DNA from 3 places in the Streptomyces spororaveus genome. Region 2 is predicted to be linked to each of the others. Evidence: riboswitches for the same ligand, from Rfam matches in the RefSeq annotation. Region 2 holds a riboswitch; each other region holds the start of a gene.
The links. A riboswitch is a leader RNA that binds a small molecule or an ion and turns the genes downstream of it on or off. The one in region 2 is predicted to bind cobalamin.
Positions count from the first base shown of each region.

Region 1: linked by a shared signal. The riboswitch ahead of Sspor_RS04775 (CoA-acylating methylmalonate-semialdehyde dehydrogenase) and the one ahead of metE (5-methyltetrahydropteroyltriglutamate--homocysteine S-methyltransferase) in region 2 are both predicted to bind cobalamin.
Region 3: linked by a shared signal. The riboswitch ahead of cobN (cobaltochelatase subunit CobN) and the one ahead of metE (5-methyltetrahydropteroyltriglutamate--homocysteine S-methyltransferase) in region 2 are both predicted to bind cobalamin.

Region 1 covers NZ_BNED01000005.1:454,518-464,300, reverse strand. The annotation lists gene Sspor_RS04805 (HAMP domain-containing sensor histidine kinase) at 1-355, opposite strand, end outside; gene Sspor_RS04800 (response regulator transcription factor) at 352-1,041, opposite strand; gene Sspor_RS04795 (enoyl-CoA hydratase) at 1,336-2,109, opposite strand; gene mmsB (3-hydroxyisobutyrate dehydrogenase) at 2,106-3,008, opposite strand; gene Sspor_RS04785 (enoyl-CoA hydratase/isomerase family protein) at 3,005-4,102, opposite strand; gene Sspor_RS04780 (acyl-CoA dehydrogenase family protein) at 4,099-5,244, opposite strand; gene Sspor_RS04775 (CoA-acylating methylmalonate-semialdehyde dehydrogenase) at 5,249-6,748, opposite strand; cobalamin riboswitch at 6,954-7,124, opposite strand; gene Sspor_RS04770 (short-chain fatty acyl-CoA regulator family protein) at 7,196-8,611, opposite strand; gene aceA (isocitrate lyase) at 8,999-9,783, shown strand, end outside.
Region 2 covers NZ_BNED01000005.1:7,145,604-7,155,386, reverse strand. The annotation lists gene Sspor_RS34855 (helix-turn-helix transcriptional regulator) at 1-397, opposite strand, end outside; gene Sspor_RS34850 (serine hydrolase domain-containing protein) at 580-1,788, shown strand; gene Sspor_RS34845 (galactose-binding domain-containing protein) at 2,020-4,089, shown strand; gene Sspor_RS34840 (TetR/AcrR family transcriptional regulator) at 4,228-4,845, shown strand; gene metE (5-methyltetrahydropteroyltriglutamate--homocysteine S-methyltransferase) at 4,842-7,157, opposite strand; cobalamin riboswitch at 7,338-7,566, opposite strand; gene Sspor_RS34830 (hypothetical protein) at 7,781-8,311, shown strand; gene Sspor_RS34825 (hypothetical protein) at 8,308-8,850, shown strand; gene Sspor_RS34820 (FAD-dependent oxidoreductase) at 8,993-9,783, opposite strand, start outside.
Region 3 covers NZ_BNED01000005.1:1,979,980-1,989,762, forward strand. The annotation lists gene cbiE (precorrin-6y C5,15-methyltransferase (decarboxylating) subunit CbiE) at 159-1,424, shown strand; gene cobM (precorrin-4 C(11)-methyltransferase) at 1,421-2,170, shown strand; gene Sspor_RS11655 (cobalt-precorrin-6A reductase) at 2,160-2,933, shown strand; gene Sspor_RS11660 (precorrin-2 C(20)-methyltransferase) at 3,067-4,572, opposite strand; gene Sspor_RS11665 (precorrin-8X methylmutase) at 4,569-5,216, opposite strand; gene Sspor_RS11670 (ferredoxin-like domain-containing protein) at 5,213-6,538, opposite strand; cobalamin riboswitch at 6,841-6,972, shown strand; gene cobN (cobaltochelatase subunit CobN) at 7,015-9,783, shown strand, end outside.

The DNA.
Region 1 (9,783 bases), 6.7 Mb from region 2:
CGCCGAGGATGCCGGTGGTGGAGACCGGATCCCCTGCCAGCAGGGCCGATTTGGACGTCCTGTCGACGGCGGGGCCGGCGGTTCCGTGGACGGCGCCGTCCGGGGCGATGACCGCGATCTGCACCCCGTTGGGCCCTGCCAGGACCTGGGCGCCGGTGAACAGCGCCTCGGACACGGCCGGCAGGCGGCTGAGCACCGTCGCCTGGCGTGCCAGCTGGTCACGCTCGCGCTGTTCGGCCCCGTGTGCGGCGGTCTGCCAGGCGATCAGTCCGGTGAGGGCCACCGCGAGCGCCGCCACCACGGTGGTCAGCACCACGATCTTGCGTGCGAGGGAGCCAGGGCCGGCGCGGTTCACGGGCCGGGAGCCGTCGCGCTGTACCCGACGCCGCGGACCGTACGGATCGGGCTCGCGTCGCCGAGCTTGGCGCGTACCTGCGAGACGAAGACGTCGACCATGCGGGTGTCCCGGTAGCCGGGGTACCCCCATACCTGGGAGAGCAGTTGCTCGCGGGTGAAGACCTGGCCCGCGTGCCGCAGGAGGTGGGAGAGCAGGTTGAACTCGGTGGCGGTGAGCTCGACCGGCTCGCCGTCGCGGCGGACGGTACGGCTGACCGGGTCCACGCTCAGGCGGCCGGCGCTCCCGGTCGGCGGCGGACCCGGCGGGCCGGCCGCCCGGCGCAGTACGGTCTTGACCCGGGCGACCAGCTCGCGCGGTGAGAACGGCTTGGTCAGGTAGTCGTCCGCGCCGAGTTCGAGGCCGAGGATCCGGTCGGCCTCCTCACCGCGGGCGGTGACCAGCAGGACCGGTGTCCAGTCGCCGGCGTCCCGCAGTGCGCGGCAGAAGGCGATGCCGTCCATGCCGGGCAGGCCGATGTCCAGGACGATCGCCACCGGGTGCATGCGCCGCGCCGCCGCGAGACCGGCGGACCCGTCGGCCTCGACGTGGACACCGAAACCCTCGCGGGTCAGATAGAGGCGCTGCACGTCGGAGATGTGGCGCTCGTCCTCGACGATCAGTACGAGGCCCCTGGACTCCGTCATCACTGCCTCTCAGCCGCGGTTGGCAGCATCGATGCTAACCGGGCCGCCCCGCCCTTCCGGTGGGCGCGCCGCCATCCGTACATTCCCCGAACAATGCGGCGGCCGCAGTCCGATCCGAAGGGAAATGCCGGAAGTACGCCTCTGGCCGGTTTCGGCTCTTGCGACCGCTCTCGGCGGTACGGAGTCGATGAACAAGTACATCGGCTCCGTCGTCGCCTCCCGAGGATGGCCGCAGGACTGTTCGCCGGCGCCGTACTGGGCACGGAGGCTTCGCACCCGGTCCCCGCGCGTGGCTCAGCGGTGCGTGAAGCGGGGCGGGCGCTTGTCCACGAAGGCGGACATGCCCTCCTCCTGGTCGGCCGTGGCGAAGGCCGCGTGGAACAGCCGGCGTTCGAAGCGGACGCCCTCGGCGAGGGTGGTCTCGAAGGCCCGGTTCACGGCCTCCTTGGCCATCATCGCGACCGGCTTCGACATCCCGGCGACGGTCTCGGCGACCGCGAGGGCCTCGGACAGCAACTCGTCGGCCGGGACGATCCGGGAGACCAGGCCGGCCCGTTCGGCCTCGACCGCGTCCATGGTGCGGCCCGTCAGGCACAGTTCCATCGCCTTGGCCTTGCCGACGGCCCGGGTGAGCCGCTGGGAACCCCCGATCCCCGGGATCACCCCGAGCTTGATCTCGGGTTGCCCGAACCTCGCGGTGTCCGCGGCGAGCAGGATGTCGCACATCATGGCGAGCTCGCAGCCGCCGCCCAGGGCGTAGCCGGAGACCGCCGCGAGGGTGGGCGTACGGACCTGGCCGAGCCGGTCCCACGTCGTGAACCAGTCCGAGAGGTACATGTCCATGTAGCTGCGCGGCCGCATCTCCTTGATGTCGGCGCCGGCCGCGAAGGCCTTCGCGGAGCCGGTCAGCACGATGCAGCCGACCTCCGGGTCCCGGTCCAGTTCCTCCGCGGCGGCCACCACCTCGGTCATCACCCGGAGGTCGAGGGCGTTGAGGGCCTCCGGCCGGTGGAGGGTGAGGAGGGCCACCCGGCCCTTGCGCTCCAGCAGGACGGTTTCGTAGGTCATGCGGATGTTCCGTTCCGGGGTCGCAGGGTGTGGACGATCGCCGAGAAGTCGAGGCCGGCGCCCTCGCCCGCGGCGAAGTCGGCGTACAGCTCGGCGGCTTTCAGGCCCAGCGGAGCCTCCACCCCGCCGGCCCGCAGGGCGTTCGCCGCCAGGGCGAGGTCCTTGGCCATCAGGGGCGCGGCGAAGCCGGGCAGGTAGTCACGGTTGGCGGGGCTGCCCGGAACCGGTCCGGGCACGGGGCAGTTGACGGTGAGGGCCCAGCACTGGCCGGAGGCGGTGGACGCCACGTCGTAGAGGGCCTGGTGGTCCAGGCCGAGGCTCTCGGCGAGGACGAAGGCCTCGCTCACACCGATCATCGAGACGGCGAGGATCATGTTGTTGCAGATCTTCGCGGCCTGCCCGGCGCCCGCCGCCCCGCAGTGCACGGCCTTCCTGCCCATCGCCCCGAGCAGCGGCTGCGCCGCCGCGAACTCCTCGGCGCCGCCGCCCGCCATGAAGGTGAGGCTCGCCGCCCGCGCGCCGACCACCCCGCCCGAGACGGGCGCGTCGAGGGACCGGTGACCGGCCGCCCCGGCGGCCTCGTGCGCCGCCCGCGCGTCGGCCACGTCGATGGTCGAGCAGTCGACGAACAGGGTGCCGGGCCGCGCGGCGCCGAGCAGGCCGCCCTCCCCGTACAGGGCGAGGACGTGTCCGCCCGCCGGCAGCATGGTGATCACCACGTCGGCGTCGGCGGCCGCGGCGGCGGCCGAGACCGCCGGCTCCACCCCCGTCGCCGCGGCAGCGGCCAGCAGCTCGGGCACCAGGTCGAAGCCGAGGACGCGGTGTCCGGCCCCGACGAGGTTGGCCGCCATCGGGCCACCCATGTGGCCCAGTCCGACGAACGCCACGGTCGTGCTCACCAGGGCACCTCCTGAGTCGATTCCGCATGGGTCAGCCCCAGTTCGCGCGCGCCGAGCGGGGCGAAGAACCGTTCCACGTCCACCGGGCCCACCTCCGCCAGGGAGGGCGGCGACCACCGCGGGCTGCGGTCCTTGTCGACGACCTGCGCGCGGATCCCCTCGACCAGGTCGGGGGAGGACAGCGCCGCGCAGGAGATCCGGTACTCCTGCTCCAGAGCCCTTTCCAGCGGGCCGAGTTCGCGTACCCGGCGCAGGGCGGCCAGGGTCACCTTGAGCGCCGTGGGGGACTTGGCCCCGAGCGTGGCCGCGGCTTTCTCCGCCGCCGGGACGCCGCTGCGGAGCAGGCGCTCCACGATGTCCTCCACCGTGTCGGCCGCGTAGCAGTGGTCGATCCACTCGCGGTCACCGGCGAGCGCGCCACCGGGTGCGGTCCCGACGTACCGTTCCAGCACCTCGTGTACGGAGGCCCGCGCCAGGTCCGCGGCCAGCCGCGGCAGCAGTTCCGAGGGCACGAAATGATCGGCGAGGCCGCAGATCAGCGCGTCCGCCGCCCCGGCCGGGGCACCCGTCAGGGCGAGGTGGGTGCCCAGTTCCCCGGGCGCCAGCGCCAGCAGGTACGTGCCGCCGACGTCGGGGACGAAGCCGATGCCGGTCTCGGGCATGGCCACGCGGGAGCGTTCGGTGACGATCCGCACGGTGCCGTGGGCCGAGATCCCGACGCCGCCGCCCATGACGATGCCGTCCATGAGGGCGACGTACGGCTTGGGGTAGCGGGCGATGCGGGCGTTGAGCCGGTACTCGTCGCGCCAGAAGGCTGCCGAGGCCGTGCCGCCCGTGCGGGCGTCCTCGTAGATCGCGCGGATGTCGCCGCCCGCGCACAGGCCGCGTTCGCCGGCGCCCTCGACGACGACGGCCGCGACGGCCGGGTCGTGCTGCCAGCCGGCGAGCGCCTCGTCGATGCGCAGCACCATGGGACGGGTGAGGGCGTTGAGCGCCTGGGGGCGGTTGAGGGTGATGTACGCGGTGTGGCCCTCGGTCCGCAGGAGTACGTGGTCCTGGTCCCGGTCGTGGTCCCCGGGGTTTCCGTGGTTCATCGCGGGGCCTCCGTGAGCCCGCGGGCGACGATGATGCGCATGACCTCGTTGGTGCCTTCCAGGATCTGGTGGACCCGAAGGTCACGGACGATCTTCTCGATGCCGTACTCGCTCACGTAGCCGTAGCCCCCGTGGAGCTGGAGGGCCCGGTCGGCGACCGCGTAGCCGGTGTCCGTGGCGAACCGCTTGGCCATCGCGCACAGCTGCGGGGCCAGCGGGTCGCCCCGGTCCAGCGCGTCGGCGGCCTGGCGGACCAGGGCGCGGGCCGCGGCCAGCTCGGTGGCCATGTCCGCGAGCCGGAACTGCAGGGCCTGGGCGTCCAGCAGCCGGTTCCCGAAGGCCTGCCGGTCGGCCAGGTACGCGAGGCTGCGGTCCAGGGCGCTCTGCGCACCGCCCAGCGAGCAGGCGGCGATGCCGAGGCGGCCACCGTTGAGGCCGTTCATGGCGATGCGGAAGCCGTCGCCCTCCGCGCCGAGCCGCCGGTCGGCGGGGACGCGGACCCCGTCGAGGATCACCTGGCGGGTGGGCTGGGCGTTCCAGCCCATCTTGCGTTCGTTCGGGCCGAAGGAGACCCCGGGGTCCGCGCGTTCGACGACGAACGCGGAGATGCCGCCCGGGCCCTCCCCGCCCGTGCGCGCCATCACGATGTAGACCTCGGAGGCGCCGGCGCCGGAGATGAACTGCTTGACCCCGGTCAGCACATAGCCGTCGTCGGTGCGCTCGGCCCGGGTGCGCAGCCCGGCCGCGTCGGACCCGGCGCCGGGTTCGGTCAGGCAGTAGCTGCCGAGCGACCGGGCGGAGCACAGGCCGGGGAGCCAGCGGGACCGCTGGTCCGCGTCCCCGTACCGGTCGATCATCCAGCCGACCATGTTGTGGATGGAGAGGTACCCGGCGATGGAGGGGCAGCCGGTGGCGAGGGCCTCGAAGACGAGGACGCCGTCGCCGCGGCCGAGGGCGGAACCGCCGTGCTCCTCGCGGACGTAGACGCCGCCGAGCCCGAGCTCCGCCGCCCGCCGGATCACGTCCAGCGGGAAGTGCTTGTCCTGGTCCCAGGTGACGGCGTACGGGCCGAGCTGCTCCTGGGCGAAGTCGAGGGTGACCTCGGCGAGGGCGAGCTGATCGGGGGTGAGGGTCGTGGTCACCGGCTCAACCCATCGTCGGAAGGGTGAAGCTCGCGCCCTCCTTCGCCCCGGAGGGCCAGCGCGAGGTGACGGTCTTGGTACGGGTGCAGAAGCGGATGGCGTCGGGGCCGTGCTGGTTCAGGTCGCCGAAGCCGGACCGCTTCCAGCCGCCGAAGGTGTGGTAGGCGACGGGGACGGGGATGGGCACGTTGACGCCGACCATGCCGGCGCCCACCCGGCGGGTGAAGTCGCGTGCCGTGTCGCCGTCGCGGGTGAAGATCGCGACGCCGTTGCCGTACGGGTGCTCGGTGGGCAGGCGCAGGGCCTCCTCGTAGTCGGCGGCCCGTACGACGGACAGCACCGGGCCGAAGATCTCCTCGCGGTAGATCCGCATCTGCGGGGTCACCCGGTCGAAGAGGGTGGCTCCGGCGAAGAAGCCGTCGCCGTGCCCGGGCAGGGTGAACCCTCGGCCGTCCACAACGAGTTCGGCGCCTTCGGTGGCCCCGATGCCGACGTAGCGGTTCACCCGGTCGAGGGCGTCGCGGCTGACCAGGGGCCCGAAATCGGCCTCGGGGTCGTCGGAGCGGCCCACGCGCAGAGTGGCGATGCGCTCGGCCAGCTTGGCCACCAGCGCGTTCGCGGTCTCCTCGCCGACGGGAACGGCGACGGCGATGGCCATGCAGCGCTCGCCCGCGGAGCCGTAGCCGGCACCGATGAGGGCCTCCACGGCCTGGTCGAGGTCGGCGTCGGGCATCACGACCATGTGGTTCTTGGCGCCGCCGAAGCACTGGGCGCGCTTGCCGTGGGCCGCGGCGGCGGCGTAGACGTGCGCGGCGACCTGGGTGGAGCCGACGAAGCCGAGGGCCTGGACGCGGGGGTCTTCGAGGAGGGTGTCGACGGCCTCCCTGCCGCCGTTGACCACATTGAGCACGCCGGGCGGCAGGCCGGCCTCCAGGAACAGCTCGGCGAGGCGCAGCGGTACGGACGGGTCGCGTTCGGAGGGCTTCAGGATGAAGGAGTTGCCGCAGGCCAGGGCGGGTGCGGCCTGCCACAGAGGGATCATCGCGGGGAAGTTGAAGGGGGTGATCCCGGCGATCACACCCAGCGGGGAGCGCAGGGAGTGCACATCGATCCCGGTGCCCGCGTTGTCGGTGAACTCGCCCTTCAGCAGGTGCGGGACACCGGCCGCGAACTCGACCACCTCCAGGCCCCGTTGCAGGTCGCCGTGGGCATCGGCGACGGTCTTGCCGTGCTCGGACGACAACAGCCGGGCGAGGGAGTCCCGTTCGTCCTCGACCAGCTGGAGGAAGCGCAGCAGCACGCGTGCGCGGCGCTGCGGGTTCCACTGCCCCCAGTCGGCCTGCGCCTGTTCGGCGTCGGCGATGGCGGCCTCGGTGTCGGCCCGCCCCGCGAGCGGGACCCGGGCCTGTACGGCGCCGGTGTTGGGGTCGTACACGTCGGAAAAGAGACCGGAGGTTCCTGTGGTGTGCTTGCCGCCGATGAAATGGGTGAGTTCACGGACCATGGATGCCTGCTCTCGTCAGGTGGGATCCGGGGATGGCACGGCGGGCCGGCGAACGGCACCCGATCGGGTGCGCCGCTGGGGAAGGCCGTGGGACTGGGCCGAAAGGGACGACCTATGAGCGCGCGAACGTGTGCGCGCGCTCCGCCGGATCACCAGGGTCGTGGGTACAAACCGGTGCCATGCGTGTCTGCTCCATCCTCGTGGACAACACGGAACATCCGCGGCCGGTATCCTGACTCCCGGATCCCCGCGTGCCGCCCGCCTTCCCGACAGACCTCGTCAGTGGCGTGTGGATGGCAGCACACTCCCCGGTCACAGTGGCGGGACCGTGCCGGTTTCTCACCGGCTTCCCTGCACCGCGGACCTTGTGCCACGAACATATAGTTGGACGTCCTAGTAAGTCCAGAGCCGCCGCGCGCCCTCTGTGCGACGGTGCCTGACGCCGGCTCAGCCCCGGGCCGGGGCAGGGTTCCCGGTCACCGGGTACGGGACGAAGGTGCTGCTGTTCTCGTCCACGGCCAGCGCCCGGCCGAGCGGCGGCACGGCGCGCTGCGGGCAGTCGAGCCGTTCGCACAGGCGGCAGCCCATGCCGATGGGCGTGGCGGCCGCCGTGTTGCCGAGGTCGAGCCCGTCGGCGTAGACGAGCCGCGAGGCGTGCCGGATCTCGCAGCCGAGCCCGATCGCGAAGGTCTTGCCGGGCTCGCCCCAGCCGCCGCGGTGGCGGGTGACGGCCCGGGCGGTCCACAGGTACCGCTGCCCGTCGGGCATGGCCGCCACCTGGACGTGGATACGGCCGGGCGCGGCGAACGCCTCGTAGACGTTCCAGAGCGGGCAGGTGCCGCCGGCCCGGGAGAAGTGGAACGCGGTCGCCGACTGCCGCTTGGACATGTTCCCGGCCCGGTCCACCCGCACGAAGGAGAAAGGCACCCCGCGCAGCCTGGGCCGTTGCAGGGTGCTCAGCCGGTGGCAGACCGTCTCGTAGCCGATCCCGAAGTGGTCGGTGAGCCGCTCGATGTCGTAGCGGAACTCCTCGGCGGCCGCGTGGAAGGCGCGGTACGGGAGGATGAGCGCGCCCGCGAAGTGGTTGGCGATGCCGATCCGCGCGAGGGCGTGGACGGGGGAGCCGGGCGCGAAGTCCTCGGCCGCCAGCCGGTCCAGCTCGGCCCCGTACTCGACGAGCGCCAGCTGGGTGGCCATCCGGAACGCCTGCTGTCCCGGCCGGAGCCGGTTCGACAGGTGCAGCACGCGGGCGGCGGGGTCGTAGTGGTGCAGCCGGTCGGAGTCCGTGGCCGTCCTGATCCCGTGCCGCTCGGAGAGCCGGCGGGTCAGCGCACGGACGACGTCCCCCGGGCGGATGCCGATCTCGACGGCGAGGTCTTCGGCGGCGAGATCGGTGTCGTGGAGGTAGTTCTGCCGGCGGTAGAAGAACTCGCGGATCTCCTCGTGGGGCGAGCGCGGGCTGTCGGCGGCCACGTCCCTGCCGTCGGCCGCGTCGGCGAGGCGTTCGGCCAGGAGCTGGGCGCGGCGGCCCAGGTCCAGCAGGACCGAGGCGACGGCGGGCATCCGGGTGGCCAGTTCGGCCAGGTCGGAGGGGGAGACGCGGGCCTGCGCCACCTCGTTCGCGAGCGCCTCGCGCAGGTCGGCGACCAGCCGGCTGGTGTCGCGCTCCGAGAAGAACCCCGGATCCACCCCGAAGGCCTCGGTGAGCCGCAGCAGGACCGGAACGGTGAGCGGCCGGGAGTCGTGCTCCATCTGGTTGAGGTAACTGGGGGAGATGGCGAGCACCCGGGCCAGGTCGGCCTGGGTCATCCGCCGCTCCTCACGAAGCCGCCGCAGCCGCGCTCCCGCGTACGTCTTGCCCACCGCACTCCCTCGCCGTCTGCCGGGCCGGAACGAGCCGCCAGGATACGGGGATCTTCACGACCTCCGGGCTTCGCAACCTTGGCAATTGTCGCCCCGAAGATTCGCAGAGCTTGGCAGATGTACCTCCTTGATGGCACCCGGTGTCACTGCCAGAGTCGGTGCTGCGGCCCGCCGGACACGGTGGCCGGGAAGAACCGACTGGCCCGATTCACGCCCTGATTTCGGCCATCCAGACAGTTCGATCCGGCGGATCGGCAGCATTGCTCAGCTTCGGCCCAGGGCCGGGTCCGGCGGCCGCAGCTCCCCACCAGGCACAGAGTGCCAAGGTGCCGGGCTCACGGACCGGCTCCTTGGCAAGACAAGCGACGGATGGAAACGGTGACGGTCATGGCAGAGGCGAACACGACGGCGGCGGCCGAGCAGCTCAAGCAGCGGTGGGCCGACGACCCCCGCTGGGCGGGCATCGAGCGCACCTACACGGCCGAGGACGTGGTGCGGCTCTCGGGCAGCGTCCGCGAGGAGCACACCCTGGCCCGGCGCGGCGCCGAGCGGCTGTGGCGACAGCTCCACGAACAGGACTACATCCACGCCCTCGGCGCGCTCACCGGCGGCCAGGCGGTGCAGCAGGTGCGCGCCGGACTCCAGGCGATCTACCTCTCCGGCTGGCAGGTGGCCGCCGACGCCAACCAGGCCGGTCACACCTACCCGGACCAGAGCCTGTACCCGGTCAACTCGGTGCCCCAGGTGGTCCGGCGGATCAACAACGCCCTGCTGCGCGCCGACCAGATCGCCACCGCCGAGGGCGGCACCGACACCACGGACTGGCTCGCGCCGATCGTCGCCGACGCCGAGGCCGGCTTCGGCGGCCCCCTGAACGCCTTCGAGCTCACCAAGGCGATGATCGCGGCGGGTGCGGCCGGCATCCACTACGAGGACCAGCTGGCCTCCGAGAAGAAGTGCGGCCACCTCGGCGGCAAGGTCCTCGTCCCGACCGCCCAGCACGTCCGCACCCTCAACGCGGCCCGTCTGGCGGCCGACATCGCCGACACCCCGACCCTGATCATCGCCCGCACGGACGCCCTCGCCGCGACCCTCCTGACCAGTGACATCGACGAACGCGACGCGGAGTTCTGCACGGGCGAGCGCACCGCCGAGGGCTTCTACCACGTGCG
Region 2 (9,783 bases):
CGTTGGCCGCCAGCACGTCGGTGGCGGGGTTCAGGACGAAGGCCGGGCAGCTCGTGTACCCGTCCAGCAGCTGGCGCAGCGGGGCGCCGACCGACTCCCTCGGCTGCGGCCGGTCACCGTCGGGCGCGGTGCCGGCGAGCCGGAAGAGGTGGGCGCGTGCCGCTTCGTCCAGGCGCAGGGCGCCGCTGATCGCGTCGAGGATCTGCGGGGAAGGGCCGCGTTCGCGCCCCTGCTCCAGCCGGGCGTAGTAGTCGCTGTTCATTCCGGCGAGGACCGCGACCTCCTCACGGCGCAGTCCCGCCACGCGGCGGCGGCCGTAGGAGGCCAGGCCCACGTCGTCGGGCCGCAGGCGGGCGCGACGGGCGCGCAGGAAGTCTCCGAGATCACTGCTGGTCACACCTTCAGATTAGAGGGGGCCCCGGGCGGGTGCCTGGGTACGGCGCACCCGGGCACCCCGCCCGGGTGGCGGAACTGCCGTACCTCATTGGCGCGTTCCCGCTCATACCGACGGCCGATCCGCCCGATGATCTTGCGTAGGCTCATGCCGCCCGACCCGTACGCCCCCCACCGAGGAGCATCGTGCCCCTGCTCGTGAACCGACGTCTGGCCCTCAGTGCCGCCCTGCTGGCCGTGACGGCCGCCGTGGCGCCGTCGACCACCGCCCACGCCGCCCCGACCACCCCCGATCTCGAAGGGCTGACCCAGGCGCTGCGGAACACGACCGCCGCCGGCGCGCCGGGCGCCCTGGCCCGCTTCAGCGGGCCCGGCGGGGTCAGCGTCCGAACGGTGGGGGTGCGCGACAGGACCACGGGCTCGGCGATGGACCCGCAGGCCCGCTTCCGGATCGGGAGCGTCAGCAAGACGTTCACCTCCGTCGTCCTGTTGCAGCTGGTGGACGAGGGCCGGATCGATCTGGACACCTCCGTCAACCGGTACCTGCCCGGCCTGCTGCCCGACGACCGGATCACGGTGCGCCATCTGCTGAGCCACCGCAGCGGGCTGGCGGACTACACGGACGCCATGTTCGAGCACACCGTTCCGGGCTTCGAAGCCGTCCGCAACAAGGTGTTCGGCTACCAGGAGCTGGTGGCCCTCTCGCTGCGCGAACCGCGCACGACCGAGCCCGGCGTCGCGTACAAGTACTCCAACACCAACTTCGTCGTCGTCGGCATGCTCATCGAGAAGGCCACCGGCAACGGCGTGGCCAAGGAGTACGAGCGGCGCATCATCAAGCCGCTGAAGCTGCGCAACACCTCCTACGTGCACCCCGGCACACAGATCAAGGGGCTGCACACGCGCGGCTACCTCCACCCCGACGAGGCCGGCGCGCCGCTGGTCGACTCCACCGAGCAGACGGTGTCGTGGGCCCAGTCCGCCGGGGCGGTGATCTCCAACCCCGCCGACCTGAACACCTTCACGTCCGCGCTGCTCGGCGGCCGGCTGCTGCCCGCCGCCCTGCTGGACGCCATGCTCACCGTGACGCCGACCGACGCCACGAACACCCGGTTCTACGGGCTCGGCCTGCGCCGCTACGACCTGTCGTGCGGCACGTCGGTCTACGGTCACACGGGCACCGTGCAGGGCTTCTACACCTACGCCTTCTCCACCCGCGACGGACGCCGCTCGCTCTCCGCGATGGCGAACACCTCGAACAAGGGGGAGGCGAACACGGCCCTCGGCGGGACCCTCGAAGCGGCGTTCTGCGGCAAGCCGGCCGCGAAGGCCACGACGCGCGGATTCGGGTTCGCACCGGCCGAGGCGGACCTGCCGGAGCACAACGCGCGCTGACGTCACTCCGCGGTCCCGGGCGGGGCGCACCCCACGGGGCGCGCCCCGCCCACTCATGTGACGAGACATCAGGTCAACCGTCCCGGACTATTGACTCCGTCGACGGCAGTCGGGATTCTCGTCCCACTGTTTGTGTGGTTCATGACAAGTCACGCCTGTGGCCGTGACCCGTCATGCCCCGAACGGCCGGCCCCCCGACCACGCCATCCGGCTGACCTTAAGACGTGAGTGATGACCATTTCCCGACACACGCACCACAGGCGTAGGCCCCTGGCGGTCCTGTCATTGCTCCTCGCCGTGGTGGCCATGGTGCTCGGCCCCGTACCCGCTTCCGCCGCCGACCCCGGCTGGTGGAACCCGGTCGCGCGGCCCGCACCCGACTCCGACATCAACGTCACCGGCGAGCCCTTCAAGGGGACCGATGCCCAGGGGCGGGTCCGGGGCTTCGTCGACGCGCACGACCATCTGATGTCCAACGAGGGCTTCGGCGGCCGTCTCATCTGCGGCAAGCCGTTCTCCGAGGCCGGGGTGGCCGACGCGCTCAAGGACTGCCCCGAGCACTACCCCGACGGCACCCTCGCGATCTTCGACTTCATCACCAAGGGCGGTGACGGCAAGCACGACCCGAACGGCTGGCCGACCTTCAAGGACTGGCCCGCCCACGACTCGCTGACCCACCAGCAGAACTACTACGCCTGGGTCGAACGGGCCTGGCGCGGCGGTCAGCGCGTGCTCGTGAACGACCTCGTCACCAACGGCGTCATCTGCTCGGTCTACTTCTTCAAGGACCGCAGCTGCGACGAGATGACCGCCATCCGCCTCGAAGCGCAGAAGACCTACGACATGCAGGCCTACATCGACAAGATGTACGGCGGCCCCGGCAAGGGCTGGTTCCGCATCGTCACCGACTCCGCGCAGGCCCGCGACGTCGTCCAGCAGGGCAAGCTCGCCGTGGTCCTCGGGGTCGAGACCTCCGAGCCCTTCGGCTGCAAGCAGATCCTGGACATCGCCCAGTGCAGCAAGGCGGACATCGACCGGGGCCTGGACGAGCTGTACCGCCTCGGGGTCCGCAGCATGTTCCTGTGCCACAAGTTCGACAACGCGCTGTGCGGTGTCCGCTTCGACGAGGGCGCCCTCGGTACGGCCATCAACGTCGGCCAGTTCCTGTCGACCGGCACTTTCTGGAAGACGGAGAAGTGCACCGGCCCGCAGCACGACAACCCCATCGGCCTGGCGGCGGCCGCACCGGCGGTGCAGAGCAAACTCCCCGCGGGGGTGGCGGTCCCCTCCTACGCCTCCGACGCCCAGTGCAATACGCGCGGACTCACGGAGCTCGGCGAGTACGCGGTGCGCGGCATGATGAAGCGCAAGATGATGCTTGAGGTCGACCACATGAGCGTGAAGGCCGCGGGCCGGTCCTTCGACATCCTGGAGTCCGAGGCGTACCCCGGTGTGATCTCCTCGCACAGCTGGATGGACATGGACTGGACCGAGCGGGTCTACAAGCTCGGCGGCTTCATCGCCTCGTACATGAGCGGCGCCGAGGGATTCAGCGCCGAGGCGAAGCGGACGGACGCGCTGCGCGACAAGTACAACGTCGGCTACGGGTACGGCACCGACATGAACGGTGTCGGCGGCTGGCCCGGACCGCGCGGGGCGGACACCCCGAACCCGGTGCGCTACCCCTTCCGCAGTACCGACGGCGGGTCCGTCATCGACAAGCAGACCACCGGTTCGCGGACGTGGGACCTCAACACCGACGGGGCGTCGCACTACGGTCTGGTCCCCGACTGGATCGAGGACATCCGCATCGTCGGCGGCCAGGGCGTGGTGGACGACCTCTTCAAGGGCGCCGAGTCCTACCTGACCACCTGGGGGAACTCCGAGAAGCACAAGTCCACGGTGAATCTCGCCACGGGCTCCCCGGCCTCGGCGTCGAGCTCGGAGTGGTGGAACCCGTTCGTGAACTACTCACCGGGCCGGGCCGTGGACGGGGACTCGGGCTCCCGCTGGGCGAGCGAGTGGAACGACAACCAGTGGCTGCACATCGACCTCGGGTCCGCGAACCGGGTGGGACGCGTCACCCTCGACTGGGAGGCCGCGTACGGGAAGGCGTACCGCATCGAGGTCTCCACGGACGACACCAACTGGCAGACCGTGTGGTCCACGACCGCGAGTGACGGCGGCCTCGACACGGCCCGCTTCTCCGGGGTCCCGGCCCGCTACATCCGCGTCCAGGGACTCCAGCGCGGCACCAAGTGGGGGTACTCGCTCCACGAGGTCGGCGTCTTCAGCAGCTGATCCCGCCGAAAGCGAGTCCAGGGGCCGGGGCCGGCCGGATCTGCCGATCCGGCCGGCCCCGGCCGCCTTCGCCCCTCCCCCGGCCCTGCACCGCGCGCCACGCACCACGCACCGCAGCACGAACCGAAAGGAACGCCCATGGCACGGATGCCCTCGGCCGACCGGCGCCGGCAGCTGACCGAGGCCGCGATCCGCGCGATGACCCGCGACGGCGTCGCCGGGACGACGACCAGGTCGATCGCCGCCGAAGCGGGCGTGTCCCTGAGCGTCTTCCACTACTGCTTCGACTCCAAGCAGGCCCTGCTCGAATCCGTCATCGCGGCGATCACCGACCACAGCGTCACGCTGGTACGGGAGGCGATCCAGCCGAAGGCCACCCTCCGGGAGACCGTCCGGGCGGGCTTCCAGGCGTACTGGGACCATGTGTCCGCCCACCCGGGCGAACACATGCTCACCTACGAACTCACCCAGTACGCCCTGCGCAGGCCCGGCTTCGAGCACCTGGCGCGGCGGCAGTACGAGCGCTACTGCGACACCTACACCGAACTGATCGAGCAGCTACGGCACCACATGGCCTTCGAGCTCCGCGTGCCCGTGGGCGTACTGGCCCGCTATCTGGCCGCCATGACCGACGGGCTGACGCTGAACCACCTCGTCCTCGGCGACGCCGAGATCTCGGCGGACATCCTCGACATGATCACCGACCATGTCGCGGGCCTCGTCGGAGACGGCCACGCACCCGAGGACACCCCCTAGACCTCGGCGCGGACCTGGCGGGCCGCCTCGACCAGGTTCTCCAGGGAGGCCCTGGTCTCCTGCCAGCCCCGGGTCTTGAGGCCGCAGTCGGGGTTGACCCACAGCCGCTCGGCCGGGATGGCCGCCAGCCCCTTGCGCAGCAGCGCGGCCGCCTCGGCCACGGAGGGGATCCGCGGCGAGTGGATGTCCCAGACGCCGGGGCCGACCTCACGCGGGTAGCCGGCGCCCGAGAGTTCACCGGCGACCTGCATGTGGGAACGGGCGGCCTCCAGGCTGATGACGTCGGCGTCGAGGTCCTCGATGGCCTCCACGATGTCGCCGAACTCGGCGTAGCACATGTGGGTGTGGATCTGGGTGTCCGGGCGGACTCCGCCGGTGGTCAGACGGAAGGACTCGGTGGCCCAGGCGAGGTAGGCGGCGTGGTCGGCGGCCCGCAGCGGGAGCGTTTCGCGCAGGGCGGGTTCGTCGACCTGGATGACCGGGGTGCCGGCCGCCTCCAGGTCGCCCACCTCGTCGCGCAGGGCGAGCGCCACCTGGCGGGCGGTGTCGGCGAGGGGCTGGTCGTCGCGGACGAAGGACCAGGCCAGCATGGTGACCGGGCCGGTCAGCATGCCCTTGACCGGCCTGGACGTCTGCGACTGCGCGTACGTGGTCCAGCGCACGGTCATCGGGTCGGGACGGGAGATGTCGCCGGCCAGGACCGGGGGCCGGACGTAGCGGGTGCCGTAGGACTGGACCCAGCCGTGCTGGGTGGCCAGGTAGCCGGTGAGCCGCTCCGCGAAGTACTGGACCATGTCGTTGCGTTCGGGCTCGCCGTGCACCAGGACATCAATGCCGGCCTTCTCCTGGAAGGCCAGGACCTCCCGGATCTCGGCCCGGATGCGGTCCTCGTAGCCGGCGGTGTCGATGCGTCCGGCGCGCAGGTCGGCGCGGGCCGTGCGCAGTTCGTCGGTCTGCGGGAACGATCCGATCGTGGTCGTCGGCAGCGCCGGGAGGCCCAGGTGCGCCCGCTGGGCGGCGGTCCGCTCGGCGTACGGCTGGGGGCGACGCCCGTCCGCGTCGGTGACGGCGGCGGTGCGGGCCCGGACCGCGGGGTCGTGGGTGAGGGCGGATCCGGCGCGGGAGGCCAGGTCGGCCCGGTTGGCGGCGAGTTCGGCGGCGATGGCGTCCGTGCCCCGGGCCAGGCCCCGGGCGAGCGTGGCGACCTCCGCGGTCTTCTGACGGGCGAAGGCGAGCCAGCGCCGGACCTGCGGGTCGATGTCCCGTTCGGCGGTGGCGTCCAGCGGAACGTGGAGCAGGGAGCAGGAGGCGGCCACGTCCACCTGGTCGGCGAGTCCCAGGAGGGTGCCGAGGGTGGTGAGGGACTTCTCGTGGTCGTTGATCCAGATGTTGCGGCCGCTCACGACACCGGCGACCAGGCGCTTGCCGGGCAGGCCCCCGACGGCGGCGAGGTCGGCGAGGTGTGCGGCCGCGGCCCCGGTGAAGTCCAGGGCGAGCCCGTCGACGGGCGCCTTGGCCAGGACGGGCAGGGCCTCGCCGAGCCGGTCGAAGTAGGAGGCGACGAGCAACTTGGGGCGGTCGCCCGATCCGCCGAGCTCCCGGTACGCGCGGGCGGTGGCGCTCAGCTCGGCCGGGGTCCGGTCCTGTACCAGGGCGGGCTCGTCCAGTTGCACCCACTCGGCTCCGGCTGCGCGCAGGTCGGCCAGGACCCGGGCGTAGACGGGCAGCAGCCGGTCGAGCAGCGCCAGCGGGTGGAAGCCGGCGGCCACGCCCGGGGCGGGCTTGGCCAGCAGCAGGTAGGTGACGGGCCCGACCAGGACCGGGCGGGCGGTGTGCCCCAGCCGGAGTGCCTCCGTCAGCTCGGCGACCTGCCGGGTCGAGTCGGCGGTGAAGACCGTGTCCGGGCCGAGTTCCGGCACCAGGTAGTGGTAGTTGGTGTCGAACCACTTGGTCATCTCCAGCGGCGCCACGTCCTGGGTGCCGCGGGCCATCGCGAAGTACCCGTCGAGGGGGTCGGCCGCGACGGCGGCGCGGTGCCGCTCGGGGACGGCGCCGACCATCACGCTGGTGTCCAGCACATGGTCGTAGTACGAGAAGTCACCGGTCGGCACCTCGGTGATACCGGCGTCGGCCAGCTGCTGCCAGTTGGTCCGGCGCAGGTCGCGGGCGGTTTCCCGGAGGGCGTCGGCGGTGCGGCGGCCCTTCCAGTAGCCCTCGACGGCCTTCTTCAGTTCGCGGTTCTGGCCCTGGCGGGGGTAGCCGTACACGGTGGCCACGGTGGGCCGGCCGGCGGCGGGGGTCGTGCTGGTCACGGAACTCTCCTTCGCGAGCGTTCTCCTGTGGACCCGGTGAGGGGCCGAGGGCGCGAAGGGATGACGAACCGGGCGGATCCCGACCGGGTACGGGCGCGTGCGGCTGCACGTGCTCGCGGTCGTCCGCCTGATGTGTCGCCGACCCGCCCACGAGGTCACCGGGATTTCCGTGCGCGATCGGCCGCGCACGGGCAACGGGCAGGTCTTCGGACTCGCGGGCGCGTCCCGTCGTACGGATGCCGTACGAGACTCCTACTGGCCGTCGCTTCCCAGACCCGGCCGGGCCCAGTGCGTATGACGGCGGTCGTTCCCGCTCACCGCTGCGGGGCAGTCCCGGATTCCCACCGGGTTCCCTCTTACGACGCATCCCGCCTGGCGGACGGGGCGAACCAGCTGCCCGGCCAGAGTAGACGGCGACGCCCGGTGGCGCGCGGAGTTGTCCGCATTCCGGATGGCGGGGCGAGACGCACGGGGGCGAAATCCGGCCATTGAGTGAATTGCATCACTGAGGCGCGAGTTGTGTCCGGCTTGTCCGTTTACCGGATCAAACTGCCCGGTCAGAGCAGTACGTTGCAGCTCCCTGCATCGAGATCGCTCGATGACCACCGGAAGACCGAGGAAGTATGGCTGTACCGGTCCCGCGCGCCGCACTCGTCTGCGCCCTGGCACTCTGCTCGCTGACCGCCTGCTCGGCGGAGCAAGACACCGAAGGCATGAACTACACCGGGGACTACAGCAGCCACCAGCCGCTCTCCGTCGTCGGGTACCCCTCCACCGGATCGCTGGGCATCGCCCAGGAGGTGGTGTGGCGGATCGCCGACGGCGACGTCGACAGGCTGGCGTCACTGGTGTCCGACAAACAGGGCGAGGACATCCCCGAGAAGACCGCCGAGAACTGGGTCGCCGCGTTCCGCAAGGGCGCCGGCGGGAAGGTCACCGCGGAGTTCTACGACGAGGGGTCGTACCGGCAGACCGTCGTGCTCTACCTGCATGAAACCGGCCAGATCAAGGAGCTCTACGTCCGGGCCGTGATGCTGGACGGCAAGGAGGTCTGGCGGGTGGGGATGGCCGAGCCGGGCCCCGCCGAAGCCACCGCCGTGGAGCCCTGGATACCGAAGACGCCGGGCGAGCTCGGTTCGAAGGTCGTGCGATGAGCGCCCGCCCGAGGGCCGCCCTCCTCGTACGCGCCGGCCTGGTGTCGGTGCTGGCCTGGGGCACTCTCACCGCGTGCGCCGCCGACGAGGAGGAGCTGCGGTACGCGACCGACTACGCGAACCACGAGCCGCTCGGCGTGGTCGGGTACCCCACCTCCGCGTCCCTCCGGATCACCCAGCAGCTGATCTGGCGGCTCGCCGACGGCAAGACCGACGGGGTGGAGGCCCTCGCCGCCGACCCCGACGACGCGAAGGGGGACGTGGAGCGGACCGCCCGGAACTGGATCCGGGCCTTCCACGAGGGCGCCAAGGGGAAGGTGACCGCGGAGTTCTACGACGAGGGGTCCGTGCGGCAGCTCGTCGTCGTGTACTTCCACGACACGGGCCAGACCAAGTCGTTCGTGGTCCGCCTCACCGGACGCACCGGGGAGGACGGCTGGCGCGTGACCATGCGCGAGCCGGATCCGAAGCAGGCCTCGGCGACCCTCGACTGGGTGCCGAGGACTCCCGGGGGCCTCGGCTCGAAAACGGCACGATGACCCGGTGACGCGATGACCCGGTGACGGGATGACCCGGTCCGCCGTCGTCGCCAGGTGAAGGGCGCCGTCCCGTGGATCGCTCCACCGGACGGCGCCCTTCGTGCCCGCGGCAGGCGGAACGGCGACGACGGGACCGGTCGGCTCAGGACCGGTCCAGCAGCGTGGTCAGGACCTCGTGGAGGACCGCTTCCGGATCCGCCACCGCCTGCGGCGAGCGCCAGGCCACGAACCCGTCCGGGCGGACGAGGACCGCACCCTCCGGGGTCGTGCCGTGCACCTCGGTCCAGTCACCGCCGTTCGCCGGGATCAGGTCCGCCTCCGGCCCCGTGCCGATCGCGTACACGTCCAGCGGCAGGCCCAGCTGCTCGGCGACGGACCGCCCCGCGGCACGCCACGGCGCGTCCTCGGAACACAGCAGGACGAAAGAGCGCTCGTAGAGGTCCACCGTGGACTTCGGTTCCGGATCCCCCGGACCGCAGAGCCACATGTGCGGTGCGCGGCTGCCCGGATCGCCGCAGAGCCGCATCCGTTCGGGTACGACGGGTCGGTCCGGGTCGGCTCCCAGGACCGCGCCCCGGTTGTAGCGGTAGCCCATGGCCACGGAGAGGACCCCGCCCTGCCGGCCGGCGCCACCGGGCGGGGCCGGGTCGGGCTCGGCCCCGGGCGCGGCCCCGGCGGCGGACATGGGCTCGGGGTCGGGCTCGTATCCCGGGTGGCTGTGCTCGGCCGAACGCGCCGAGGCGCGCTCGCTCGTCGCGCGGGCCACCGGCAGCCGCTCGGCCTCGTAGGTCTGCAGCAGCCCCGGCCCGGCCGAACCGTTCAGCACCGCGGCGAGCTTCCAGGCGATGTTGTGCGCGTCCTGGATGCCGGTGTTCGAGCCGAACGCCCCGGTGGGGGACATCTCGTGGGCGGAGTCACCGGCCAGGAAGACCC
Region 3 (9,783 bases), 5.2 Mb from region 2:
GTGCCGCCAGGGCGGCACGGCAGAGGCCACCAGGGCTGCACCGCGGATGTCGCCAGGGCGGCGCGGGCCCCGGATCCGCAGGCCAGTAGGCTGCGGGTCCGCCCCCTTTCCCCCTCCCGTCCCCGAGGAACCGCGCAGTGAGCTCCCCGCCGCCCCCCATGCCCGTGACGGTCGTCGGCCTCGGCGCGGACGGCTGGGCCGGGCTCTCGGCCGCCGGCCGCTCCGCCCTCTCCTCGGCCGAGGTGCTGATCGGCGGGCCGCGCCAGCTGGACCTGCTGCCGGCCGCCGAGTGCGCCGGCCGGCGGGTGGCCTGGCCGAGCCCGCTGCGGCCCGCCGTACCGAAGCTGATGGCCGAGCACGCCGGCCTCCGGATCGCGGTGCTGGCCAGCGGTGACCCGATGTTCTACGGGATCGGCCGCGCCCTCGCCGAGGAGCTCGGGCCGCACTCCCTGCGGGTCCACCCGCACCCCTCCTCCGTCTCCTACGCCTGTGCCCGCCTGGGCTGGCCGGTGGAGGACACCGAGGTGATCACCGTGGTGGGACGCCCGGTGGCCCGGCTGGCGGCCGCGCTCCACGAAGGGCGCCGGGTGCTGGTGCTCAGCGCCGGAGCGGCCTCCCCGGGCGAGATCGCCGCACTGCTGCGGGAACGGGGCTTCGGCCCGACCCGGATGCGGGTGCTGGAACAGCTCGGGTCCGAGCGCGAGGACACGTACGAGGGCACGGCCGACGGGTGGGAGCACGCGCCCGGCGATCCCCTGAACGTGGTCGCGCTCGACTGCCGCCGGGACCCGGCCCACGGCGCTCCGCGCCTCGGCGCGACCCCGGGGCTCCCGGACACCGCGTACGAACACGACGGGCAGCTCACCAAGCGCCATGTCCGGGCCGCGACCCTGTGCGCGCTGGCCCCGGCCCCCGGCGAGCTGCTGTGGGACATCGGCGGCGGGTCCGGCTCCATCGGCATCGAGTGGATGCGTACGCACCCCTCGTGCCGGGCGGTGGCCGTGGAGCGCGTCCCGGAGCGGGCCGCACGCATCGCCCGCAACGCGGCGGCGCTCGGCGTCCCCGGCCTGCGGGTGGTCATCGGCGCCGCGCCGGACGCGCTGGCCGGGCTGCCGGCCCCCGACGCCGTGTTCATCGGCGGCGGGCTGACCGCGCCCGGCCTGCTGGACGCGGCCTGGGCCGCACTGGCCCCGGGCGGCCGCCTGGTGGTCAACACCGTCACCCTGGAGTCGGAGGCGGTGCTCGCCGAGCGCTACCGGCGCCACGGCGGCGAACTGGTCAAGCTCGCCGTCGCGCACGCCGTGCCGGTCGGCGGTTTCACGGGCTGGCGGCAGGCGATGCCGGTCACCCAGTGGTCAGTGACGAAGTCGGACGGGCCGGCCGCCGGGCCGGACGGATCGACCGAGGAGAAGGATCGAACATGACCGTGTACTTCATCGGTGCGGGCCCCGGCGCCGCCGACCTGATCACGGTGCGCGGTGCCCGGACCCTGGCCGCCGCCCCCGTCTGCCTCTACGCGGGCAGCCTCGTGCCGCGCGAACTGCTGGCCGAGTGCCCGGCGGACGCCCGCCTGGTCGACACCTCGCAGCTCAACCTGGACGAGATCGTCGCCGAGTGCGTACGGGCCCACGAGGCGGGCCGGGACGTGGCGCGGCTGCACTCCGGCGACCCGTCGATCTTCAGCGCGGTGGCGGAGCAGATGCGGCGGCTCGACGCGGCCGGCATCCCCTACGAGGTCGTCCCGGGCGTCCCGGCCTTCGCCGCGGCCGCCGCCGCCCTCAAGCGGGAGCTGACCGTCCCCACCGTCGGGCAGACGGTGATCCTGACCCGGATCGCCCAGCAGGCCACCCCGATGCCGCCCGGCGAGGACCTGGCCACGCTGGGCCGCAGCGGCGCGCTGCTGGTGCTCCACCTGGCCACCCGCTACGTCGACCGCGTCGTCGACGAGCTGCTGCCGCACTACGGCGCCGAGTGCCCGGTGGCGGTCGTGGCGATGGCCAGCCGCCCCGACGAACTGATCCTGCGCGGCACCCTGGCCGACATCGCCCCGCAGGTGAAGGAGCACGGGCTGGTGCGCACCGCCGTCATCGTGGTGGGCCGCACGCTCGGCGCGGAGCAGTTCCGCGACAGCCACCTGTACTCGCCCGAGCGCGACCGGCATGTCTGCTGAACCGGCTCCCCTGCCCGCCCACCACGTCCTGATCCTGGGCGGCACGACGGAGGCCCGCCGCCTCGCGGAGGCGCTGGCCCCCGATCCCTCGTGCCGGGTGACCACCTCGCTCGCGGGGCGGGTCGCCTCGCCCGTGCTCCCGCCGGGCGAGACCCGGATCGGCGGCTTCGGCGGGATCGCGGGCCTCGCCGCCTGGATCGTCGAGCACGACGTCACCCGCGTCGTCGACGCCACCCATCCCTTCGCGGAGCGGATGAGCTTCCACGCGGCCGAGGCCCAGGCGCTGACGGGCGTGCCGGTGCTGGCCCTGCGGCGCCCCGGCTGGACACCGCGGCCGGGCGACGACTGGACCTTCGTGGACTCCCTGGAAGAGGCGGCCGTGCGGCTGCCCGGCCTCGGCTCCCGCGCGTTCCTGACCACCGGCCGGATGGGCCTGCACACCTTCGCGCACCTCACCGGCACCTGGTTCCTGGTGCGCTCGGTGGACCCCCCGGCGGCGCCGGTGCCGCCGCGGCTGGACGTCCTGCTCGCCCGGGGCCCGTTCACCCTGGACGACGAGCGGGAGCTGATCGCCCGGCACCGGATCGACGTCCTGGTGACGAAGGACAGCGGCGGCTCGGCCACCGCCCCCAAGCTCACCGCGGCCCGCGAAGCCGGCATCCCGGTCCTCGTCGTACGCCGCCCCGCGGTCCCGGAGGGCGTACCGGAGACCGGTTCGGTGAGCGCGGCCCTGAACTGGCTGGGCAGCGCGGAAGCCTTCTAGCGGAGGGCTTCCGGCGGAGCGCTTCTTGTCACGAGCGCTCGCGGAGAGGGCCCGGTGCCCGGCGGCGGACCGCCCCCGGGTACCGGGCCCTCTCCTTCGGCTCACTCGGCCTCGCACGCGGAGCCGGTCACGCTCACGGGTAGCGGCGCGGGGTCCAGGTGATCCTCGATCCGTCGGCCCGCTCGGTGACCTGCGTCTGCGAGGAGCCGATCAGCAGGATCGTGCGCATGTCGACCTCGGACGGCTCCAGTCCGGCGAGCGTGACGATCCGTACCGACTGCTCGGGGCCGCCCACGTCGCGGGCGACGACCACCGGGGTCTCGGGCGGGCGCAGCTCCAGCAGCAGCTCGCGGGCCTGCGCCACCTGCCAGGTCCGGCTGCGCGAGCCGGGGTTGTAGAGGGCGAGGACCAAGTCGGCCGCGGCGGCCGCGCGCAGCCGCTCCGCGATGACCTCCCAGGGCTTGAGCCGGTCGGAGAGGGAGATCGTCGCGTAGTCGTGGCCGAGCGGGGCGCCGGCCGCGGCGGCCGCCGCGTTGGCCGCGGTCACCCCGGGCAGGACCCGTACCGGCACGTCCTTGTACTCCGCCTGCCCGGCGACCTCCAGCACCGCCGTGGCCATGGCGAAGACACCGGGGTCCCCGCCGGAGACCACGGCCACCCGCTTGCCGCGCCGGGCGAGGTCGAGGGCGAACTCGGCGCGCTCCGACTCCACCTTGTTGTCGGATCCGTGCCGGATCTGGCCCGGCCTGACGGGCACCCGGTCCAGGTACGTCGTGTACCCGACGAGCACCTCGGCGTCCGCGAGGGCGCGCCGGGTCTGCGGGGTGAGCCACAGCGGGCCGGCCGGTCCGGTGCCCACGACGACGACCTCGCCGGGGCCCGACGGCACGCTGCCCGGGTTGCCGATCCGGCTGGGGAGCACGGCGACGGCGAAGTACGGCACGCTGTCGGCTTCGATGTCGGCGAGGAGTCCGGTGCGCTCGCCCTCCATCGTGGCGCGCTCGACGTAGCGGGCCTCGGCGAGCCGGCCGCTGTTCTCCAGCGCGCCGCGGACGGCGGGGAAGGTCCGGCCGAGCTTCATCACGACCGCCGAGTCGGTGGCGGCGAGGCGGGCGGTGAGCTCCTCCTCGGGCAGGGTGCCGGGGAGGATGGTCAGCACCTCCTCGCCCTCGACGAGCGGGGTGCCGAGCCGGGCGGCGGCGGCGCTGACCGAGGTGACGCCGGGGATGACCTCGGCCTCGTAGCGGTCGGCGAGCCGCTTGTGCATGTGCATGTACGAGCCGTAGAAGAGCGGGTCGCCCTCCGCGAGCACGGCCACGGTGCGGCCGGCGTCCAGGTGCGCGGCGAGCCGGGCGGCGGCGGCCTCGTAGAACTCCTCCATCGCGCCCTGGTAGCCGCCGGGGTGGTCGGTGGTCTCGGTGGTGACCGGGTAGACCAGCGGTTCCTCGACGTGGTCGGCGCGCAGGTGCTTCGCGGCGATCGAGCGGGCGATGGAACGGCCGTGGCGGGCGCTGTGGTAGGCGACGACGTCCGCCTCGCCGATCACCTCGACGGCGCGCAGGGTCATCAGCGACGGGTCGCCGGGGCCGAGCCCGACCCCGTACAGACGGCCCTTGGCCTGTGCCTCGGGGGCGCTCATTCGGCCACGCTCGCAATGGCGTTGACGGCGGCGGCGGCCATCGCGCTGCCACCGCGCCGACCGCGCACGATCAGGTGGTCGAGCCCCGAGGGGTGGGCGGCGAGGGCGTCCTTGGACTCGGCGGCGCCGATGAAGCCGACGGGGACCCCGATGACGGCGGCGGGGCGCGGAGCGCCCTCCTCGATCATCTCCAGCAGCCGGAACAGCGCGGTCGGCGCGTTGCCGACGGCGATCACCGAGCCCTCCAGCAGCCCGCGGTCGCGCCAGACCTCCAGGGCGGCGGCGCTGCGCGTGGTGCCCATCTTCGCGGCGAGCTCCGGTACGGCCGGGTCGGAGAGCGTGCAGATCACGTCGTTGCCGGCGGGCAGCCGCTTACGGGTGACACCGCTGGCGACCATCTGCACGTCGCACAGGATCGGCGCGCCCGCCTCCAGCGCCGCGCGGGCGCGCAGCACGACCTCGGGCGTGAACCCGAGGTCCTGCGGGAGGTCGGTCATTCCGCAGGCGTGGATCATGCGCACCGCGACCTGGGCGACCGTGTCGGGCAGCCCGGAGAGGTCCGCCTCGGCGCGGATCGTGGCAAAGGACTGGCGGTAGATGGCCGCGCCGTCCTTCTCGTACTCAAACACGGTGTACTCGCTCATTTCTTCACTACGTCGGGGTCGGTGCGGGCGTCCGCGAGTGCCGCGGCAAGTTCGGAGGGCCGTACGTCGTCGCGTACGGGGCGGCCGGGCGCGGCGAGCCGGTATCCGGAGCCGGTGGCGACCAGGTCCACCCAGGCGGTGCCGCGCGGGTGTCCGCAGCGGCGCTCGCAGCCGGACCAGTGCACGGGCAGCGGACCCCGCGCGAGGTCGGCGACGGCGCGCGCGTCGGCGCGTACGTCCGCGCGGGACTTCGCGCACCCGGGGCGCCCGGTACAGGCGGTGACGGACTGCCAGGGGCTGTCGGGGGCGAGGACCAGCCCGGCGTCCTCGATCCGGCCGGCCCCGTTCCCGCCCACCGAGGGCAGGACGACGCTGCGCCACGGGGTGACGCGCAGCCGGCCGCTCCCGTCCTCGTCCGCGACCCGTACCAGGACCCGCCACTGGGCGGAACCGAGCCGGCCGAGCGGGGGCAGCACGCACAGGGTGGCGCGGCCGTCGTGCCCGGCCGACCGCCCCGGCCGGGGCGGGGCCGCGTACGGCCGGCGCGGGGCGCCGGCGGGCGTGGCGGCGATCCCGGCGGCGCCGAGGCGCCGGACGAACTCGGCGGTTTCCAGGGCGTGTTCGGCGGGGAGTTCGGAGACCCGCCAGGCCTGGGTGCCCGCGGCAGCGACGGCGTCGAGGAAGTACCGGGCGGCCGACAGGGCCGCCCGGGGGGTGTCCCGTCCGGCGAGCTCCACGGCGTCGGCGGCGCGGCCCAGCCGGACCAGCGCCCGGCCCTCGGGACGGCCGAGCACGGTCACGTCGGGGCCGAGCGAGGCCACGTCCCCGCGCCCGTCGTCGAAGGCGAACAGGAACCGCCCGGACAGCGCGGCCGCCCAGGGGCTCGCGCACAGCAGCCGGTCGAACTCCATGGCCCAGGCCAGCGCGTCGGGCCGGGCCGGATCCCGGGGTCCGTCCGGTCCGTCCGGGCCGTCCAAGCCGGACATGGGCGTGGCCACGATGTTCCGTACCCGCTCATGACTCGGTGCGGGAAGCAGCCCGGCCCCGTCCAGCAGCTCCGCGAGCCCGGCGCCGCAGCCGTCGGCGAGCCCGCGCAGCTGCACGTTGCCGCGCGAGGTCAGCTCCAGGTGCCCGTCACCGAACCGGTCGGCGGCGAGCGCCAGCGCCTCGGCCTGCCGCACGGTGAGCAGCCCGCCCGGCAACCGGACCCGCGCCAGGAACCCGTCGTCCGCCGCGTGCAGCCGCAGCGCGCCCGGGCAGGCGTCACCGCGCTCCCGTATGACGGGTTCGTCCCGCGATGCGGCGGAGGGGGGCTGGGGCATGGCCGCGAGCATACCCACGATTGCGACCCCCGGACCTGTGTCCGTCACCACCCCGACCAGCGATTCCGTCCCCGCCGCCGCGCACGCCACTCCCCCGGCCCCACCCGCCCCGCCGCCCGGTACACCCCCCCCCGCCGGCGTTTGAGGCGCGGGGCCCGGGGCAGAGCCCCGGCAACGGCGCCGCACCCACAAGCCGCCCCGCCCCACCCCTTCGGAGCCGGCCGCCACCCCGGCGGGAGCCACCAGCCACCCCACCCACCCCGGCGGGAGCCGCTCGCCCCTAAGATGACCTTCCGGCGGACCATACGGCCCGCCGTCGCCGAGGACGGCGACATGGGAGGAAGCCCGGTGCGATTCCGGCGCGGTCCCGCCACTGTGAACCCCGCGGAGCGATCCGGCGACCGGGGTGAGTCAGGAACTCCCGCTGTCCTCACACTGCCCGGGGCGCGGAAACCCCGAGGAAGGCCTGCCGCCGCATGATCCTGCTGCTGTCGACGTCCGACACCGATCTGCTCAGCGCCCGCGCAGCGAACACGGCGGACGGCCCCGTCCCGTACCGGTTCGCGAACCCCTCCCGTCTCCCCCTCGACGACCTGCCCGGCCTCCTCGACGGGGTCGACCTGGTCGTCGTACGCCTCCTCGGCGGCCTCCGCGCCTGGCAGGACGGCCTCGACCTGCTGCTGGCCCCCGGCCAGACCCGCCCGGTCGTGGTGCTGACCGGTGAACAGGCTCCGGACGCCCAGCTCATGGAGGCCTCCACGGTCCCCATCGGCATCGCGGCCGAGGCCCACGGCTACCTCGCCCACGGCGGCCCCGCCAACCTGGACCAGCTGGCCCGGTTCCTCTCCGACACCGTGCTCCTCACCGGCCACGGCTTCGAGCCCCCGGCGGCCTCCCCCACCTGGGGCCCGCTGGAGCGCACCCCGCAGCGCGCCGAGGGCCCGCGGATCGCGGTGCTCTACTACCGCGCCCACCAGATGAGCGGCAACACCTCCTTCGTACACGCCCTGTGCGAGGCGATCGAGGGCCACGGCGCCCAGGCGCTGCCGCTGTACGTGTCCTCCTTGCGCACGCCCGAGCCGGAGCTGATCGCCGCGCTGGAATCGGCCGACGCGGTCGTCACCACGGTCCTTGCGGCCGGCGGCACCAAGCCCGCCACCGCCTCGGCGGGCGGCGACGACGAGTCCTGGGACGCGGGCGCGCTCGCGGGTCTCGGCGTGCCGATCCTGCAGGCCCTGTGCCTGACCGGGTCGCGTGCCGCCTGGGAGGAGAACGACGAGGGCCTGTCCCCGCTGGACGCCGCCACGCAGGTCGCGGTGCCCGAGTTCGACGGCCGTCTGATCACCGTCCCGTTCTCCTTCAAGGAGCTCGACGAGGACGGCCTGCCCGCCTACGTGGCCGACCCCGAGCGGGCCGCCCGGGTCGCGGGGATCGCCGTACGGCACGCCCGGCTGCGGCACATCGACCGCCGCGACAAGAAGGTCGCGCTGGTCCTGTCCGCGTACCCGACCAAGCACTCGCGCATCGGCAACGCGGTCGGCCTCGACACTCCCGCCAGTGCCGTGGAGCTGCTGCGCACCCTCATCGCGGGCGGCTACGACTTCGGGCCGACCGAGGACATCCCCGGTCTGGTCTCCGGCGACGGCGACGAGCTGATCCGCGCCCTGATCGAGGCCGGCGGCCACGACCAGGACTGGCTGACCGAGGAGCAGCTGGCCCGCAACCCGGTCCGGATCCCGGCCGCCGACTACAAGCGGTGGTTCGCGGAGCTCCCGGCCGAGCTGCGCGACAGCGTGACCGAGCACTGGGGCGAGGCCCCGGGCAACATGTTCGTGGACCGCTCGGCGAACCCGGAGGGCGACATCGTCCTCGCCGCCCTGCGCCGCGGGAACCTGCTGATCCTGATCCAGCCGCCGCGCGGCTTCGGCGAGAACCCGATCGCGATCTACCACGACCCGGACCTGCCGCCGTCGCACCACTACCTGGCCGCGTACCGCTGGATCCAGGCGCGTGCCGAGGACGGCGGCTTCGGCGCCGACGCGATGATCCACCTGGGCAAGCACGGCAACCTGGAATGGCTGCCGGGCAAGAACGCGGGCCTGTCCGCGGCCTGCGCCCCGGACGCCGCGCTCGGTGACCTGCCCCTCATCTACCCGTTCCTGGTGAACGACCCGGGCGAGGGCACGCAGGCCAAGCGCCGCGTGCACGCCACGCTGGTCGACCACCTGGTGCCGCCGATGGCGCGCGCGGAGTCGTACGGCGACATCGCGCGCCTGGAGCAGCACCTGGACGAGTACGCGCAGATCTCCGCCATGGACCCGGCGAAGCTGCCGGCCATCCGGGCCCAGATCTGGACCCTGATCCAGGCGGCCAAGCTCGACCACGACCTGGGTCTGGAGGAGCGTCCGGACGACGACGGCTTCGACGACTTCCTGCTGCACGTCGACGGCTGGCTGTGCGAGGTCAAGGACGCCCAGATCCGTGACGGTCTGCACGTCCTGGGCGCCGCGCCGACGGGCGAGTCCCGGGTCAACCTGGTCCTCGCGATCCTGCGCGCCCGCCAGATCTGGGGTGGTACGACGGCCCTGCCGGGTCTGCGCGAGGCGCTCGGACTGGACGAGTCCAAGGCCACCCGTACGTCCGCGGACACGGTCGAGGAGCAGGCCCGCGCGCTGGTCCAGGCGATGGAGGACGCGAACTGGTCCCTCGACGCCGTGCCCTCGGTCGCGGCCGGGCACTCGGCGGACGTGGCGGCCGTCCTGTCCTTCGCGGCCCGCGAGGTGGTGCCGCGCCTGGCCGGCACCACGGACGAGATCGCGCACGTGGTCGCGGCCCTGGACGGCCGTTTCATCCCGGCGGGCCCCTCCGGCTCCCCGCTCCGCGGTCTGGTCAACGTCCTGCCGACGGGCCGCAACTTCTACTCGGTCGACCCGAAGGCCGTCCCCTCCCGCCTCGCGTGGGAGACGGGCCAGGCGCTGGCCGAATCGCTCCTCACCCGCTACCGCACCGACAACGGCGCGTGGCCGGCCTCGGTCGGCCTGTCCCTCTGGGGCACCAGCGCGATGCGCACGTCGGGCGACGACGTGGCGGAAGCCCTCTCCCTCCTCGGTGTCCGCCCGGTCTGGGACGAGGCCTCGCGTCGCGTCACCGGCCTGGAGCCGATCCCGCTGGAGGAGCTCGGCCGCCCCCGCATCGATGTGACGCTCCGTATCTCGGGCTTCTTCCGGGACGCGTTCCCGCACGTC